Regions from separate parts of the Alteromonas sp. RKMC-009 genome, predicted to be linked through region 2. Evidence: predicted binding sites of a transcription regulator. Region 2 holds the regulator's gene; the other holds the start of a gene.
The links. The regulator NrdR, encoded in region 2, represses ribonucleotide reductase genes. The targets are predictions, from matches to a motif close to AAACACNANATNTNGTGTTT.

Region 1 (8,652 bases), 600 kb from region 2:
ACAGACTCAAATCAGTCTTTTTCACCGTACCGTTGGCTGTCGCCATGAGTACAAACTTGCCTTCTTCAAATTCTTTGATAGGTAGAATGGCAGTGATCCGCTCATCATTTTCCAGCGGCAGAATATTCACAATAGGTTTACCACGGGCGTTCCGGCTGGCAAATGGTAACTGATAAACCTTCAACCAGTACAGACGGCCACGGGTAGAGAAACACAGGATGTGGTCATGGGTATTCGCAACCAGCAGACGCTCAATGAAATCTTCATCTTTCATCTTCGTCGCTGACTTACCTTTACCACCACGGCGCTGTGCTTCATATTCAGTCAGTTTCTGATATTTCACATAGCCTTCGCGGGACAGCGTCACAACAACGTCTTCCTGCTCAATCAAATCTTCAATATCAATGTCATGACTTGCAGCCGTGATTTCTGTGCGACGTTCATCACCAAATTCATCACGCACTTTTTCGAGCTCTTCGCGAATCACTTCCATCAGACGCTCAGGGCTACGCAGAATGTGCAGTAACTCAGCGATGATGGCCAGTAGCTCTTTGTACTCATCAAGGATCTTTTCGTGCTCAAGACCTGTCAGTTTATGAAGACGCAGATCAAGGATGGCCTGTGCCTGTTGTTCTGTCAGGTAGTACTTGCCGTCACGGATACCAAATTCCGGCGTCAGCCAGTCCGGACGGGCTGCATCATCACCGGCACGCTCAAGCATGTCAGCAACATCACCCAGGTTCCAGCCCTGAGCAACCAAAGCTTTCTTAGCTTCAGAAGGACTCGGCGAAGCTTTAATAAGCTCAATGATAGGATCGATGTTGGTCAGTGCAATGGCAAGACCTTCAAGGATATGGGCACGGTCCCGCGCTTTACGCAGTTCGTATACCGTACGGCGGGTAACCACTTCACGACGGTGAAGGATAAACGCCTCTAGCATTTCCTTGAGGTTAAATACTTTAGGCTGACCGTTATCCAGTGCCACCATATTAATACCGAATACTGTTTGTAGCTGGGTATTGGCATACAGGTGGTTAAGCAGTACTTCCGCCGACTCGTTGCGTTTTACTTCAACAACAATGCGCATACCGTCTTTGTCAGACTCATCACGCAGGGCAGAAATACCTTCGATACGTTTTTCTTTTACCAGTTCAGCGATCTTTTCAATCAGGCGGGCTTTGTTTACCTGATAAGGGATCTCGTTAACAATAATGGTTTCTTTACCATTACTGTCAGTTTCGATTTCCGCCTTGGCACGCAGATAGATTTTGCCACGACCGGTACGGTAAGCATCATCAATACCCTTACGTCCACTGATCATCGCCGCAGTAGGGAAATCCGGACCCGGAATATACTGCATCAGCTCTTCAACGGTAACGGCAGGATTCTCTATCATTGCGATACAGCCGTTAACCACTTCAGTGAGGTTGTGGGGCGGAATGTTTGTTGCCATACCAACGGCAATACCGGAAGAGCCGTTTACCAGCAGGTTCGGCACCTTAGTAGGTAGAACCTCAGGGATTTGCTCTGTACCGTCATAGTTAGGTACAAAATCTACGGTTTCTTTATCAAGATCCGCCAGTAACTCATGGGCAATTTTTGCCATACGTACTTCGGTATAACGCATGGCCGCGGCAGAGTCGCCGTCTACAGAACCGAAGTTACCCTGCCCGTCTACCAGCATGTAGCGCAAAGAGAATGGCTGTGCCATACGTACGATGGTGTCGTATACCGCACTGTCACCATGAGGGTGATATTTACCGATAACATCACCCACCACACGGGCCGATTTCTTATACGGTTTATTGAAGTCGTTTTTGAGTTCGTTCATCGCGAAGAGTACGCGGCGGTGAACCGGCTTGAGGCCGTCCCTTACGTCAGGCAATGCGCGCCCGACAATAACGCTCATCGCATAATCAAGGTAGGAGTTTTTAAGCTCTTCCTCGATATTTATGGGGAGAATTTCTTTAGCGTTATCAGTCATAAACTGCTATGTCCCTTGATTCAAGTTCAAGCGTATCCAATGTCACGCACTTTTAAATGCAGCTAAGAACAGCGCTTTCTTATTATGGGTTTTACAAGTAATCATTGAGTGTATCACCGGATGACAGATTTATGTAGCGCTTAATACCCGCAAATGGGGCTGTTATTACCAACCGATTACTTTTCACGCAATTAATCCACTTTAATACACAAATCGTCCCTTTTACTGCTTTGATCATGTATCGTATTTATCAAAATCAATCTCCTCTATCTGATAATACGAGCACCAGTATGTCGAATGTCGATGAACAAGAAATTGCCAAATTCAGTGAACTGGCCTCCCGTTGGTGGGATACCGAAAGTGAATTCAAACCTCTGCATTTAATTAATCCGTTAAGGCTTGATTTTGTACAGCAGCACTGTGATGGTCTGTTTGAAAAGAAAGTGTTGGATATTGGTTGTGGCGGCGGCATTCTTGCAGAATCCATGGCTAAACTGGGTGCTGATGTGACCGGTATTGATTTGGCGTCTGCTTCTTTAGAGGTTGCTAAACTTCATGGTCTCGAATCCGGTGTAAAAGTTGATTATCAGTGTGTTTCTGCAGAAGCCTTTGCAGAACAAAGACCCGGAGAGTTTGATGTGGTGACCTGTATGGAAATGCTCGAGCACGTTCCTGATCCGGCATCGATCATCGCAGCCTGCGCCAGGCTGGTTAAGCCAAGTGGTCATGTATTTCTGTCTACTTTAAACAGAAATGTGAAATCCTGGCTGATGGGCATCGTTGGCGCCGAGTATATCCTCAAGCTGGTACCAAAAGGTACACATCAGCATGCCCGTTTTATTAAGCCTTCAGAATTAATGGCAATGACCGATAAGGTTGATCTGTTTGCCAGAAACACCACAGGTCTGCATATGGATCCGCTAAGCCGCCAGTTCTACTTATCGGACAAAAACATCGATGTTAACTACATCGTCCATACGCAAAAAAGCCTGTAGAAAACACTATATATAGTATTTAAGAATAAATATTACGCTATATGTCGTATTTGTAACCAACCCGCTTTAAGCGATTAAAACTTTTTAACCGGCGATCAAAAAAAGTAAAAAATGGTTGCATCTGTCTGATTTGGCTTAGTCATGCCGCTCATAGGTGAGTTACCACTAACCTTTTTCAGGGACCGTTTTGATCGCTGGATAAACCACCAGATATTGGGTTGCAAAACCACGCAAACCTCACTATCTTGTGTCTTGTCCGACGGGTGTTTTAGAACAATAAAGTAGTAAAAAAACACGGGATCCCGCCAGGCAGTAAGGGATCTCTGCTGGATCAAGCTTTCAAGGCTTAGCAAATTCAATTTTATAAAGATGAAAAGGGTGCCAACTCTTGCTTCATGCGCTAACAAACTAACGGCCAGTACAAATGAACAACAACTTGTATGTCACTAAACGCAATGGCGAAAAAGAAGTCATTGAGTTAGATAAGATCCATAAAGTGATCACGTGGGCAGCAGAAGGGTTAAATAACGTTTCTGTTTCTCAGGTAGAAATCAAAGCTCAGATCCAATTTTACGATGGTATCAAGACCGGCGAAATCCACGAGACATTGATCAAGTCTGCAGCCGATCTTATTTCAACAGATGCGCCTGATTATCAGTATCTTGCAGCCCGTCTGGCTATCTTCCACCTGCGTAAAAAAGCATATGGTCAGTTTGAGCCGCCTAAATTGTTTGATCATGTTAAAAAGATGGTTGAACAGGGTAAGTATGACGAGCACCTGTTGTCTGACTACACGCAAGCTGAATTTGAGGCGATGGATGATTTCATCGATCACTGGCGTGATATGACCTTCAGTTATGCTGCTGTTAAGCAGCTTGAAGGTAAGTATCTGGTACAAAACCGTGTTACCGGCGACATCTATGAAAGTGCCCAGTTCCTGTATGTTCTGGTAGCAGCCTGCCTGTTTGCTGACTACCCGAAAGAAACCCGTCTTGACTATGTTCGTCGTTTTTACGATGCAACATCGACTTTCAAGATTTCTCTGCCTACACCGATTATGTCCGGTGTGCGTACCCCTACCCGTCAGTTCAGTTCATGCGTACTGATTGAAACCGGTGATAGTCTGGATTCTATCAACGCCACCGCCAGCGCCATCGTAAAATACGTGAGTCAGCGTGCCGGTATTGGTGTAAACGCTGGTCGCATTCGTGCACTGGGTAGTCCAATCCGTGGTGGTGAAGCTTTCCACACCGGTTGTATTCCTTTCTACAAGTACTTCCAGACTGCAGTAAAAAGCTGCTCTCAGGGCGGTGTTCGTGGTGGTGCAGCGACGTTGTTCTACCCGCTGTGGCACATGGAAGTTGAATCACTGCTGGTATTGAAAAATAACCGTGGTGTTGAAGAAAACCGCGTACGTCATCTCGACTACGGCGTGCAATTCAACAAGCTGATGTATCAGCGTATGATGAAAGACGGCTACATCACACTGTTCAGCCCGTCTGATGTACCCGGTCTGTACGATGCTTTCTTTGCTGATCAGAACAAGTTCGAAGAGCTGTATGTGAAATACGAACAGGATGACTCCATTCGTAAGAAGCAAATTAAAGCTATGGAACTGTTCAGTCTGTTTATGCAGGAACGTGCTTCAACCGGCCGCATCTACCTGCAAAACGTTGACCACTGTAATACTCACAGCCCGTTTGACCCGGCTGTCGCTCCTGTCCGTCAGAGCAACCTGTGTCTTGAAATCGCGCTGCCGACCAAGCCGCTGGAGCACGTAAACGACGAAAATGGCGAAATTGCACTGTGTACGCTGTCAGCATTTAACTTAGGCGCGATCAAATCTCTGGATGAATTTGAAGAATTATCCGACCTGGCTGTGCGTGCACTGGACAGCCTGCTGGATTATCAGGATTACCCGGTTCCGGCGGCATACCATGCCACTATGAATCGTCGTACGCTGGGTATAGGTGTTATCAACTTCGCTTATTATCTTGCGAAGAATGGCGTTAAGTATTCTGACTTCAGCGCAAACCCGCTTATTCACCGTACGTTTGAAGCGATGCAGTACCATTTATTAAAAGCGTCTGTGAATCTGGCAAAAGAGAAAGGTGCGTGTCCTAAATTTAATGAGACCACCTACTCTAAAGGTATTCTGCCTATCGATACCTACAAAAAAGATTTGGACGCCATTTGTAACGAACCTTTACACATGGACTGGGAAGGCCTGCGCGCTGAAATGATGGAGCACGGGCTACGTAATTCTACGCTGTCTGCACTGATGCCGTCTGAAACGTCTTCGCAGATTTCCAATGCAACCAATGGTATCGAGCCGCCCCGTGGTCATATCAGCATTAAATCAAGTAAAGATGGTGTACTGAAGCAAGTTGTCCCTGAATATGAAAATCTTAAAGATGCCTATGAACTGCTGTGGGATATTCCGTCCAATGACGGTTACCTGCAACTGGTTGGCATTATGCAGAAATTCGTTGACCAGACTATTTCTGCTAACACCAGTTACGATCCGGGCAAATATGAAAGCGGTAAGGTACCGATGAAGTTGCTGCTCAAAGATCTGCTGACCTCATACAAGCTGGGTGTGAAGACACTGTATTATCATAACACCCGTGACGGTAACACCGACACCAGCTCTATGGAAGTCAAACAAGGCCAGGCGAAACCTCAACCACAAGCGCAAACCGCTGTGATTGAAGAAGACGACGACTGTGCCGGCGGTGCATGTAAAATTTAACGATAAACCAGGGCTTGCCCTGGTTTCTTCCGTTTTTAACTGATAAATCTGTTCTGAGTACTATCGTAGTTATGAAATACACAACGTTTAATCAACAAAGCGTCAATCCTCTCGTCGAGCCTATGTTTTTCGGTAATCCTGTTAACGTAGCCCGTTACGATCAGCAGAAGCACAGCATTTTCGAAAAACTCATTGAAAAACAAATCAGTTTCTTCTGGCGACCGGAAGAAGTTGACGTTACGCGTGACCGTGTAGACTTCCAGAAACTCACAGAGCCTGAGCAGCACATTTTTATTTCTAACCTGAAATATCAAACCTTGCTGGATTCCGTTCAGGGCCGCAGTCCGAATATTGCATTCCTGCCCATCGTGTCATTACCGGAACTGGAAACCTGGATTGAAACCTGGTCTTTCTTTGAGACGATTCACTCCCGTTCTTACACTCATATTCTTCGTAACCTGTTTTCCGATCCAAGTGCAATTTTTGAAGACATCGTGGTTAACGAGCAAATCAAGCGCCGTGCTGCTGATATTTCCAGATACTACGATGATCTGATTTTCCACACACAGTTGTGGCAGACACAAGGTGAAGGCGTTCATACCGTTGACGGCGAAGTATACGAAGTGAACATGCGTGTTCTGAAGAAGAAAATGTACTTGTGCATGAATTCAGTTAATGCCCTGGAAGCGGTTCGCTTCTATGTGTCCTTTGCCTGCACCTTCGCGTTTGCTGAGCGTGAGCTGATGGAAGGTAACGCAAAAATTATCCGTCTGATTGCCCGTGATGAAAACCTGCACCTGTCCTCTACTCAGCACGTGCTGAACCTGTGGGCCAGAGGCAAGGACGATCCTGAGATGGCAGAAATCGCCGCGGAGTGCCATGAAGAGGCACGCCAGATCTTCATCAGCGCTGTTGAGCAGGAGAAGGAATGGGCTGATTACCTGTTCAAGAACGGCTCAATGATCGGTATGAATAAGGAAATTCTGTGTCAGTACGTGGAATACATCGCGAATCAGCGTATGACCGCTATTGGCTTTGACGCACCATACGAAGTAAAAAGTAATCCACTGCCGTGGATGAACAACTACCTGAACTCAGACAACGTACAGGTTGCGCCTCAGGAATCAGAGATCAGTTCCTATCTGGTAGGTCAGATTGACTCTTCAGTCAGCGAAGATGACTTCGCCGATTTTGAATTGTAATTCCTACCTTCCCCGTTAATGGGAAAACCTGAATCCACACTTCGTATCGATATTGTCGATGCGGAGTGTGTTGATGCCGTACCGGATAAAACACTGCTGGAATCTTTGGAATCCGCAGGTGTGGCTTGTCATTATCATTGCCGCGACGGTTTCTGCGGAGCCTGCCGGACTAAATTAATAGAAGGGTCAGTGGAATATACCACAGACCCCCTCGCCTTTATTGACGACGATGAAATACTGCCCTGTTGCTGTAAGCCGGTAACAAACATCAAAATAGATGTTCCGCTTTAACTCACCTGACTTTACGCATTATCAGGAATGGATCTTTAGCAATCCTTATCTTCCAGATCCATTTTATCTTTCATTTTCTCACAGCCGTCTTCAATAGCATTACCGGCATCGTCGGCCCACTCTTCTGCTTTATCTTTAGCATCGTCAGTCCAGTCTTCCGCCTTATCAGCTGCATCTTCAGCAAATTCCTCTGTCTTATCTGCCAGATCAGATGCTGCATTTTTTGCATCATCAAATGCACTGCTGGCGGCACTTTTGGCTTTAGTCATTGAGTCTTCAGCCTGTTCCTGTTTTTCTTCGCTACATGCGCCAAGCACGCAGGTAAACAGACCAATGCAGAGTAATGATGAGAGTTGTTTTGTCATTTTCATATGTCTTTCCTTTTACGCAGTTGAGTGTGTACTGATGTTAATCCTGCGGGCAATCAATACCTGCAGGACTGGTTAAAAATAACACAATATTACAAGGTAACAACAGCCACCTGAGTTTTATGGCTGCTGAACCGTATGCTGTCAGTGCTTATCGGCACGGCTCTGAAACTTACGTTCTTCCGTGTTGATTTTGATCCACTCGCCGGTACTGATGTACTCCGGCACCTGAACAACCAGACCGGTAGACAAAGTAGCGGGTTTGGTACGGGACGTCGCAGAGGCTCCCTTAATGGAAGGGTCAGTTTCTACCACTTCCAGTTCAACACTCATGGGTAAATCAAGAGCTACCGGCACTTCGCTCACTACCAGAACCTGAATACCGTCAGTTTCTTCGTTAATGAACAAAGCTTCATCAGCAATACTGTCTTTATTCAGATGGTAAGGCGTATAATCTTCCTTATCCATGAATACATATTCATCGCCGTCGATGTAAGAGAACATTGCTGGACGGCGCACTAAATCGGCCATTTCCAGCATGTCAGAGTCCTTAAATGTTTCATCATATTTTGCACCGCTTACCACATCGTACATACGCATACGATAAATGCTGCCGCCTGCACGGCCCTGTGGTACAGAACGATCAATATCTCTGACAATACATGTCTTACCGTCAAAAATGATGGTGTTATTCTTTTTAATTTCACTTGCCTTAGGCATGGCGGTTCCCTGTATTAGTAAATCAGACCAGCGGGTCCAATCAGAAGTGGAAAGTCTCTATTTTCCGCGATTTTTCGTCGGTTAGAAAGCGTTTTGAATGCCTGTTTTTCCGAAACAAGCGGGATAAGAGAGCCCGGATCCAGATTCCTGGTTGCAGTGTAAAAATCATTCTATGCTTATTCGATTAAATACCGGCATGCCTTACAGCATAACCGTGAATATAAGAAATTTATTGCCGGATAAAACTCTTTCATCCAGGATTACCCTGACGAAATAACCGTAGCAAAGAACATGTTGAAATCTAACCTGAATACAAAGGGATTTACCCTGATTGAGCTGG
Region 2 (8,652 bases):
ATTCGATTCAGGTAATGAATGTGGCTGATGTACAGTCTGCTCCGGGCAGCGTATCGCAGGTGAGAGAAAGCGCCGCTTATCTGACTCGTTTTGCGAAACAACATCATATCGCCATGTTTATCGTTGGCCACGTAACGAAAGATGGCAATCTGGCCGGCCCGAAAGTCCTTGAGCACTGTATCGACTGTTCAATGATGCTGGAAGGTGAGAGTGACGGGCGCTTCAGAACATTACGCAGTCATAAAAACCGTTTTGGGGCTGTTAATGAGCTTGGCGTTTTTGGCATGACGGAAAGAGGTCTTAAAGAAGTCAGCAATCCTTCTGCTATTTTCCTCAGCCGGGGGGAAAATCAGGCACCGGGATCCAGTGTGATGGTAGTCTGGGAGGGCACCAGACCGTTGCTGGTAGAGATTCAGGCGTTGGTGGACTATTCACAGATGGCTAATCCCCGCCGGATTGCAGTCGGTCTGGAACAAAACCGGCTTGCCATGTTACTGGCAGTATTGCACCGTCACGGTAATGTGCAGATGAACGATCAGGACGTATTTGTTAACGTGGTGGGTGGTGTAAAAATTTCAGAAACCAGTGCTGATTTAGCCTTATTGCTGGCGATGGTCAGCAGTTTCCGCAATCGTGCTTTACCAAAGGATTTGATTGTATTTGGTGAGGTGGGTCTGGCCGGTGAAATCAGACCGGTACCGAACGGCAGTGAGCGTATCACAGAAGCCGCCAAGCACGGTTTTAAACGGGCTATTGTACCCAAATCCAATGCGCCCAAACAGCCGGTAGCAGGATTGCAGGTGGTACCTGTGAGTCAATTGTCAGAAGCGCTGGATGCACTCAGCTAAGCATTCAGTTGCCGGGATAGACTGCATTAAGCAGGGCGTCCATGTCTTTTTCGCTCAGCGCATCGTCGCCGCTGTTCAGGTTGATCAGGCGGCGCAGTTCGGCCAGACATTCCACATCGATGTGATCGACTTTACAGCCGATATAAATGACGCCGGCTTTTTGCGGAGACTGGCGGTAAAGCTGGATCAGATACAGTGTCATTAACGGACTGTCGGGATTTGCTTTAAACATCACAGTGTAAGGGTCGTGACTGTCGAAGGGCAACATGTCCAGCATGGCTTCTGCAGCGCTGAGGCGCAGGCCCTGCAGTGATACATCCTCAACAGTAACAGGTATGCTGTTACCGTGGAGACTGAGCTCTCCCGGTACCTTTAAATCTACACGCTGAAACTGTCGTTTATCCACAATTGTTCTTCCTGATAACTTACCCCTTAATTATTAGTGTAAACAACGGGGTAAGGTCAACCTGATCGTTCAAATTAATCCTGCGAAAGCCGGAAAATTAATCAACCAGATAGTAAAAGCCCCGCAAATGCGGGGCCTGTGTATTACTTCTTCGCCATACGCTTATATTTCAGGCGGTGCGGCTCTACCACATCCTGTCCGAAGTTTTCTTTCAGCCAGGTTTCGTAGTCGGTGTAGTTACCTTCAAAGAAGTTAACTTTACCTTCATCGCGGTAGTCAATGATATGCGTGGCTACGCGGTCGAGGAACCAGCGATCGTGCGAGATAACCATGGCACAGCCGGGGAATTCCAATAAGGCATTTTCCAGTGCCCGCAGGGTTTCAACGTCCAAATCGTTGGTCGGTTCATCGAGCAGCAACACGTTGCCGCCGGCTTTCAGCAATTTGGCCAGGTGAACACGGTTGCGCTCACCACCGGACAGATCGCCGATGAATTTTTGCTGGTCGCTGCCACGGAAGTTAAAGCGGCTGCAGTAAGCGCGGCTGTTAATTTCAAAGTTACCGATGCGGATAATGTCAGAATCGTCAGAGATTTCTTTCCACACGGTATTCTTGTCATTCATGTGGTCACGGAACTGCTCCACACTGGCCAGATGAACGGTATCACCAATAACCACTTCACCTTCGTCCGGCTGCTCCTGCCCTGAAATCATTTTGAACAGGGTAGATTTACCGGCACCGTTAGGACCGATAATACCGACGATAGCGCCTTTCGGTACCACGAAGTCCATATCATCGATAAGTACACGGTCACCGTAAGCTTTTTTAAGGTGTTTTACTTCAATGACTTTATCGCCCAGGCGCTCACCCGGTGGAATGAACAGCTCATTGGTTTCGTTACGCTTCTGGTAATCAGACGTGGACATTTCTTCAAAGCGGGCCATACGTGCTTTAGATTTGGCGTGACGGCCTTTCGGGTTCGAGCGCACCCACTCCAGTTCCTGCTTCATAGATTTCACGCGGGCATTTTCAGTGCGTTCTTCCTGGGCAAGACGGGCTTCTTTCTGTTCCAGCCAGGAAGAATAGTTACCTTCCCACGGAATACCGTGGCCACGGTCGAGTTCCAGGATCCAGCCGGCAACGTTATCAAGGAAATAACGGTCGTGGGTAATGGCTACTACGGTACCTTCATAGTCGTGAAGGAAGCGTTCCAGCCAGGCAACAGATTCTGCGTCTAAGTGGTTAGTCGGTTCGTCAAGCAGCAGCATATCCGGCTTCTCAAGCAGCAGGCGGCATAGTGCTACACGGCGGCGTTCACCACCGGACAGTTTGGAAACATCGGCGTCCCATGGCGGCAGACGCAGGGCATCCGCAGCACGTTCCAGGGCGTTGTCCAGGTTATGACCATCCTTCGCCTGAATAATCGCTTCCAGTTCACCCTGTTCCTTTGCCAGCGCATCAAAATCGGCGTCTGCTTCGGCGTAGGCGGCATACACTTCATCAAGACGGGTAAGGGCGTGTTTTACGTCAGCAACCGCTTCTTCGATGTTGCCGCGAACGTCTTTGGACTCGTCCAGTTTAGGTTCCTGTGGCAGGTAACCAATGTTGATACCCGGTTGCGGGCGGGCTTCACCTTCTATTTCGGTGTCCACGCCGGCCATGATGCGGAGCAGGGTAGATTTACCCGCACCGTTGAGACCCAGTACGCCGATTTTGGCGCCAGGGAAAAAGCTCAGAGAGATATCTTTTAAAATATGACGGTTGGGTGGCACAATTTTGCCAACCCTGTGCATGGAATATACGTATTGTGATGACATGTTCCGAACAGTGTCCTTGCTTCAATATAAGTAAATGATATGCCATCTATTGTACTCGCTTTGTCCTCAATCTGACCAGTAAAGCCAGCAGTGATTTTCAATAATGGGTTAATTTTGAACGTTTACATGGCGGATGGCAGGAAATTAATGGTGAGGGTCAGGACGAATCCGCGATTTTGCATTACCATACACACAGGAAATTGACTAACAGGTTAAGCTATGACGGCACACGCAAAACGCACATACACTTTAACTGAGCTGGCGGACCACGTGGGTGGCAGTGTGGCGGGTGATGAAACCCGTATCAACGAAACAAAGCTGAGTGGTGTGGGCACTCTGGCCGGGTCGAAAGGCCACCAGATTTCATTTCTGACCAACGTAAAATACAAGTCGCAACTGGCTGATACGGCCGCCGGAGCGGTGATTCTGAATGAGAAAATGCTGGACGACTGCCCGGTTCCTGCGCTGGTTCACAGTAATCCCCACGCAGCCTTTGCCCGCATAGCCCAGTTGTTCGACACCACACCTGAGGTGGCATCCGGTATCGCTGAAACAGCCGTTGTGGCTTCTTCTGCCACGCTGGGAACCAATGTGTCGCTGGGTCACAATGTCATTATTGAAGATAATGTCATGCTGGGTGATAACGCTAGAATCGGCGCAAATACCGTGATTGGTAAAGGCACGAAAATTGGTGAGGGTTCGACAATTTATCCCAACGTCACCGTGTATCACGATATTGTGATTGGTAAGCGGGTGACTATTCACAGCCAGACCGTTATTGGTGCGGCAGGTTTTGGATACGCAAACGACCAAGGAACATGGCTGCCCATTCCGCAAACCGGCAGTGTGCAGATTGGTGATGATTCCCAAATTGGTGCTTCAAGCAGCATCGACCGTGGCGCTATGGAAGATACCATCATCGGTAAGAATGTGATTATCGATAACCAGGTACAGGTAGGACACAACTGTATCATTGGTGATCACTCCTGTATTTGCGGCGCTACAGGCATTGCAGGCAGTTGTCATATCGGCAAATACGTCATACTTGGCGGAGGCTGTGGTGTGAATGGACATATCAGCATTTGCGATAATGTGCAGGTAACCGGTTATACCATGATTGTGCAGGATATTACCGAGTCCGGCGTTTATTCATCCGGTCAGCCGGCCATGAAAAACCGCGACTGGCGTAAAGTGACTGTACGGACCCGTCAGATCGATGATCTCTTTAACCGTGTGAAAGCGCTGGAAAAAGGTTAAATCTTTCTGAATTGTAATTAAACGTTATATATGGCCGCAGGCCGCGGCGTATAAGCGACAGGGCAGTGTTAAGAAATGCTGCCGCTGCGGATATAAACGAAACGGGCATAAAGCAGTATACATGCGGCTTAAAATGACTAAAATATGCCCCTCATTTTTTAGCTGTCCATAAAACGCAGAGTAAGGAGCCTTCATGTTACCTCGCGATATGACTATTGCGGATTACGATCCGGAACTGGCAGATGCCATGGCCAAAGAAGCTGAGCGTCAGGAGCATCACATTGAGCTCATCGCATCAGAAAACTATTGCAGTCCACGTGTCATGGAGGCGCAAGGCTCTCAGTTAACGAATAAGTACGCAGAAGGTTATCCCGGTAAGCGTTACTATGGTGGTTGTGAGCATGTAGACGTGGTAGAGCAACTGGCGATTGACCGTGCTAAGCAACTGTTTGGTGCTGAGTACGCCAACGTTCAGCCCCACGCAGGCTCTCAGGCCAACGCTGCTGCGTTTATGGCTCTAATTAATGCCGGTGATACTGTTCTGGGTATGAGTCTGTCTGAAGGCGGTCACTTAACTCACGGTTCTCACGTAAACTTCTCAGGTAAAACCTACAATGCGGTACAGTATGGTCTGAATGAAGAAACCGGCGAAATCGATTACGAGCAGGTTGAAGCACTGGCCTTAGAGCACAAGCCTAAGATGATTATCGGTGGTTTCTCTGCCTATTCAAAAGTGGTTGACTGGGCCCGTTTCCGTGAGATCGCAGACAAAATAGGTGCGTACCTGCTGGTCGACATGGCACACGTTGCCGGTCTGATTGCTGCCGGTGTATATCCGAGCCCGCTGGCTCACGCACACGTAGTGACTACCACGACTCACAAAACCCTTGCGGGTCCACGTAGTGGTCTGATCCTGTCTGCCTGTGGCGACGAAGAGATCTACAAGAAGCTGAACAGCTCAGTATTCCCGGGCAACCAGGGTGGTCCTCTGTGTCACGTTATTGCAGCTAAAGCGGTAGCGTTCAAAGAAGCCCTTCAGCCTGAATTTAAAGAATATCAGCAGCAAGTTGTGAAAAACGCAAAAGCCATGGTTGAAGTGGTACTGGAGCGTGGTTACGACGTAGTGTCAGGCGGTACTGAAAACCACCTGTTCCTGCTGGATCTGATTAAGAAAGATATCACAGGTAAAGACGCTGATGCCGCGCTTGGCCGTGCGAATATCACAGTAAACAAAAACTCTGTACCAAAAGATCCGCGTTCACCGTTCGTGACCAGTGGTCTGCGTATCGGTAGTCCGGCGATTACCCGTCGTGGCTTCAAAGAAGAGCAGGCGAAACAGGTTGCGACCTGGATCTGCGACATTCTGGACAACATGGGTGATGAAAGTGTTGTTGAGCGTGTTAAAGGTGAAGTTGTAGAACTGTGTAAAGCATTCCCGGTTTACGGGTAAGCCGCTTTATCAGTATGAAATTTCCCGCTCTTAGTCAGTAAGAGTTGATGCCGTCAGAGCAGCCTGTGCTGCCTGGCGGCTTTGTTGTTAAAAGGACCTGCTATGTTTTGCCCGTTTTGTTCGGCACAGGAAACCAAAGTTATCGATTCCCGTCTGGTGGCAGAAGGGCATCAGGTACGTCGCCGTCGCGAATGTGTTATCTGTCACGAGCGCTTTACTACCTTTGAAAGTGCTGAATTAGTGATGCCGAGAGTCATTAAACGGGATGGTTCCAGAGAGCCGTTCAATGAAGATAAGCTACGCGCCGGGTTGCAGCGGGCACTGGAAAAGCGCCCTGTGAGCACGGAGAAAGTGGAAGAAGTGATTTTGTCGCTGAAGTCTGCATTGCGTGCTACCGGTGAACGGGAAGTTTCCAGTGAATTCCTCGGTAATCTGATTATGGATGCACTGAAGGTGCTCGACAAAGTCGCATATGTGCGGTTTGCGTCAGTGTACCGTTCATTTGAAGATATTCGTGAGTTTGGTGAGGAAATTGCCCGTTTAGGAGACTGATAACCGCCATGAAAACCACGTCAGTTGTTTCCATTTCTCAGGACTACGCCTGGATGGCGAAAGCCATCAGACTGGCCACGCAGGGTCAGTTCACCACATCTCCGAATCCCCGTGTCGGTTGTATTATTCTCGACAGTAACGGCGACTTAGCTGGACAGGGTTACCATATACAGGCCGGCACACCCCATGCGGAAGTGCATGCTCTTCGTGAAGCAGGCGATAAGGCCCGTGGCGGTACGGCTTATGTCACACTTGAGCCCTGCAGTCACTTCGGGCGAACACCTCCCTGCGCCGATGCGTTAGTGGAGGCTGGTGTCAGCCGGGTGGTTATCGCCATGACTGATCCGAACCCTCAGGTGAGCGGCCGGGGTATAAAAAAACTTCAGGATGCCGGCATTGATGTGGTGTCTGATGTTCTGGCGGCCGAATCGGCAGCATTGAACCCCGGATTTATCAAACGCATGATATCAGGCAAACCGCGGGTAACGGTGAAACTGGGTATCAGTCTTGATGGCAAAATAGCCTTGTCTAACGGCGTCAGCCAGTGGATCACCAGTGCTGAATCCCGCCGCGATGTGCAATTACACCGTGCTGCCAGTTGTGCCATTTTAACCGGCAGTGGCACTGCACTGGCCGACAATCCGTCTTTGCTGGTCAGGGAAAATGAAGCCAACTTTTCTGATTACCCTGTCTCGCCGGTAAGGCAGCCGCTCAGGGTCGTGATAGACAGCCACAACCGGTTGCCGGACGATTTGCAATTATTCACAGACGGACATAAAACCCTGCGGGTAACCGGTCAGCCAGTTGCGCCGCAAACCAGTGTCCCGGCACTGGCCGTATCTATGCGTGGCAATTACATAGACCTGTCTCAGCTCATGGAGAAGCTGGGAGAAAGACAAATTAATGATGTGTGGGTGGAAGCCGGCCCGGGTCTTGCCGGTGCATTGTTTACTGCCGGTGAAGTTGACCGGCTTGTGGTGTATCAGGCGTCCAAACTGTTAGGTGACAAAGCACAAAGCATGCTCACGCTGGATGAATTTGTGTCGCTGGATGAAACGCCGGTACTGTCACTGACTGACGTACGGCAAACCGGCCCTGATATCCGCTTGTCATACGATATAATTAAGTAACGCTTTTGTAGAGGGTATACGATGTTTACCGGAATTATTCAGGCCCTGGGGACGATTCAGTCTCTTGATCACCGGGGCGAAGACATCAAGCTGACTGTGTCGTCAGAAAAGCTGGATATGTCTGATGTGGCCCTTGGCGACAGTATTGCCACAAACGGTGTCTGTCTCACAGTAACCGACTTCGGTACAGATTATTATTGTGCTGACGTGTCAGCCGAAACCATCCGTTACACCGGTTTTGCCAATTATAAACCCGGCAGTACCGTGAATCTGGAAAAAGCCATGCGCCCCACAGATCGCTTCGGTGGTCATATTGTATCCGGCCATGTGGACGGCGTTGGTGAAGTAAAAAAGATTGTTAAACACAGCACTTACATTGAAATCTGGATTTCTGCCCCCACTGAGTTAGCAAAGTATATTGCCCATAAAGGCAGTATCACGGTGGACGGCGTCAGCCTGACTGTGAATGAGGTGGATGGCAATGAATTAATGTTGTGGATCATCCCTCACACCCTTCAGGAAACGGTGATCGGCACGTATAAAGCCGGCAGCCGGGTCAATCTGGAAGTAGACGTGGTTGCCCGCTATCTGGAACGCCTGATGATGGGTGACAAGGCAGCAGAAAAGACCACCAAAAAAGACATTAGTATGGCCTTCCTGGCCGAAAATGGTTTTCTTAGAAAATAACCCTACATAAGTGAAATTATGGCACTCAACACCACAGCTGAAATAATTGAAGATATCCGTCAGGGTAAAATGGTTATCCTGATGGACGATGAAGATCGCGAGAATGAAGGCGATATCATCATGGCCGCTGAGCATGTGACGCCGGAAGCGATTAACTTTATGGTTACTCATGCCCGCGGCCTGGTATGCCTGCCCATGACGCAGGAGCGCTGTGAACGTTTGAATTTACCGCTGATGGTAGATAAAAACGGCGCACAATTTCATACCGCCTTTACCGTTTCCATTGAAGCAGCCCGTGGCGTAACCACCGGTATTTCTGCTGCAGACCGCGCGACCACGATTCTGGCCGCGGTAGGTAAAGATGCTAAAGCAACTGACATTGTGCAGCCGGGCCACATTTTTCCGTTAATTGCTAAAGAAGGCGGTGTGCTGAACCGTGCAGGTCATACCGAAGCAAGCGTCGATCTTGCCCGTCTTGGTGGCTGTGAGCCAGCTGCTGTTATTG

Region 1: nrdA (class 1a ribonucleoside-diphosphate reductase subunit alpha) is a predicted target of NrdR. The motif match lies at 3,181-3,200, and genes of this name have one in related genera.

The regions. Positions count from the first base shown of each region.
Region 1 is NZ_CP031010.1:2,565,698-2,574,349, forward strand. Features, by position in the region: gene gyrA (DNA topoisomerase (ATP-hydrolyzing) subunit A) at 1-1,984, opposite strand, end outside; gene ubiG (bifunctional 2-polyprenyl-6-hydroxyphenol methylase/3-demethylubiquinol 3-O-methyltransferase UbiG) at 2,275-2,979, shown strand; gene nrdA (class 1a ribonucleoside-diphosphate reductase subunit alpha) at 3,404-5,731, shown strand; gene nrdB (class Ia ribonucleoside-diphosphate reductase subunit beta) at 5,803-6,933, shown strand; gene yfaE (class I ribonucleotide reductase maintenance protein YfaE) at 6,952-7,224, shown strand; gene DS731_RS11370 (YtxH domain-containing protein) at 7,260-7,595, opposite strand; gene efpL (elongation factor P-like protein EfpL) at 7,737-8,312, opposite strand; gene DS731_RS22360 (type II secretion system protein) at 8,604-8,652, shown strand, end outside.
Region 2 is NZ_CP031010.1:3,163,128-3,171,779, reverse strand. Features, by position in the region: gene radA (DNA repair protein RadA) at 1-848, shown strand, start outside; gene DS731_RS14095 (PilZ domain-containing protein) at 853-1,254, opposite strand; gene ettA (energy-dependent translational throttle protein EttA) at 1,398-3,071, opposite strand; gene lpxD (UDP-3-O-(3-hydroxymyristoyl)glucosamine N-acyltransferase) at 3,291-4,328, shown strand; gene glyA (serine hydroxymethyltransferase) at 4,522-5,778, shown strand; gene nrdR (transcriptional regulator NrdR) at 5,881-6,330, shown strand; gene ribD (bifunctional diaminohydroxyphosphoribosylaminopyrimidine deaminase/5-amino-6-(5-phosphoribosylamino)uracil reductase RibD) at 6,339-7,460, shown strand; gene DS731_RS14065 (riboflavin synthase) at 7,482-8,147, shown strand; gene ribBA (bifunctional 3,4-dihydroxy-2-butanone-4-phosphate synthase/GTP cyclohydrolase II) at 8,166-8,652, shown strand, end outside.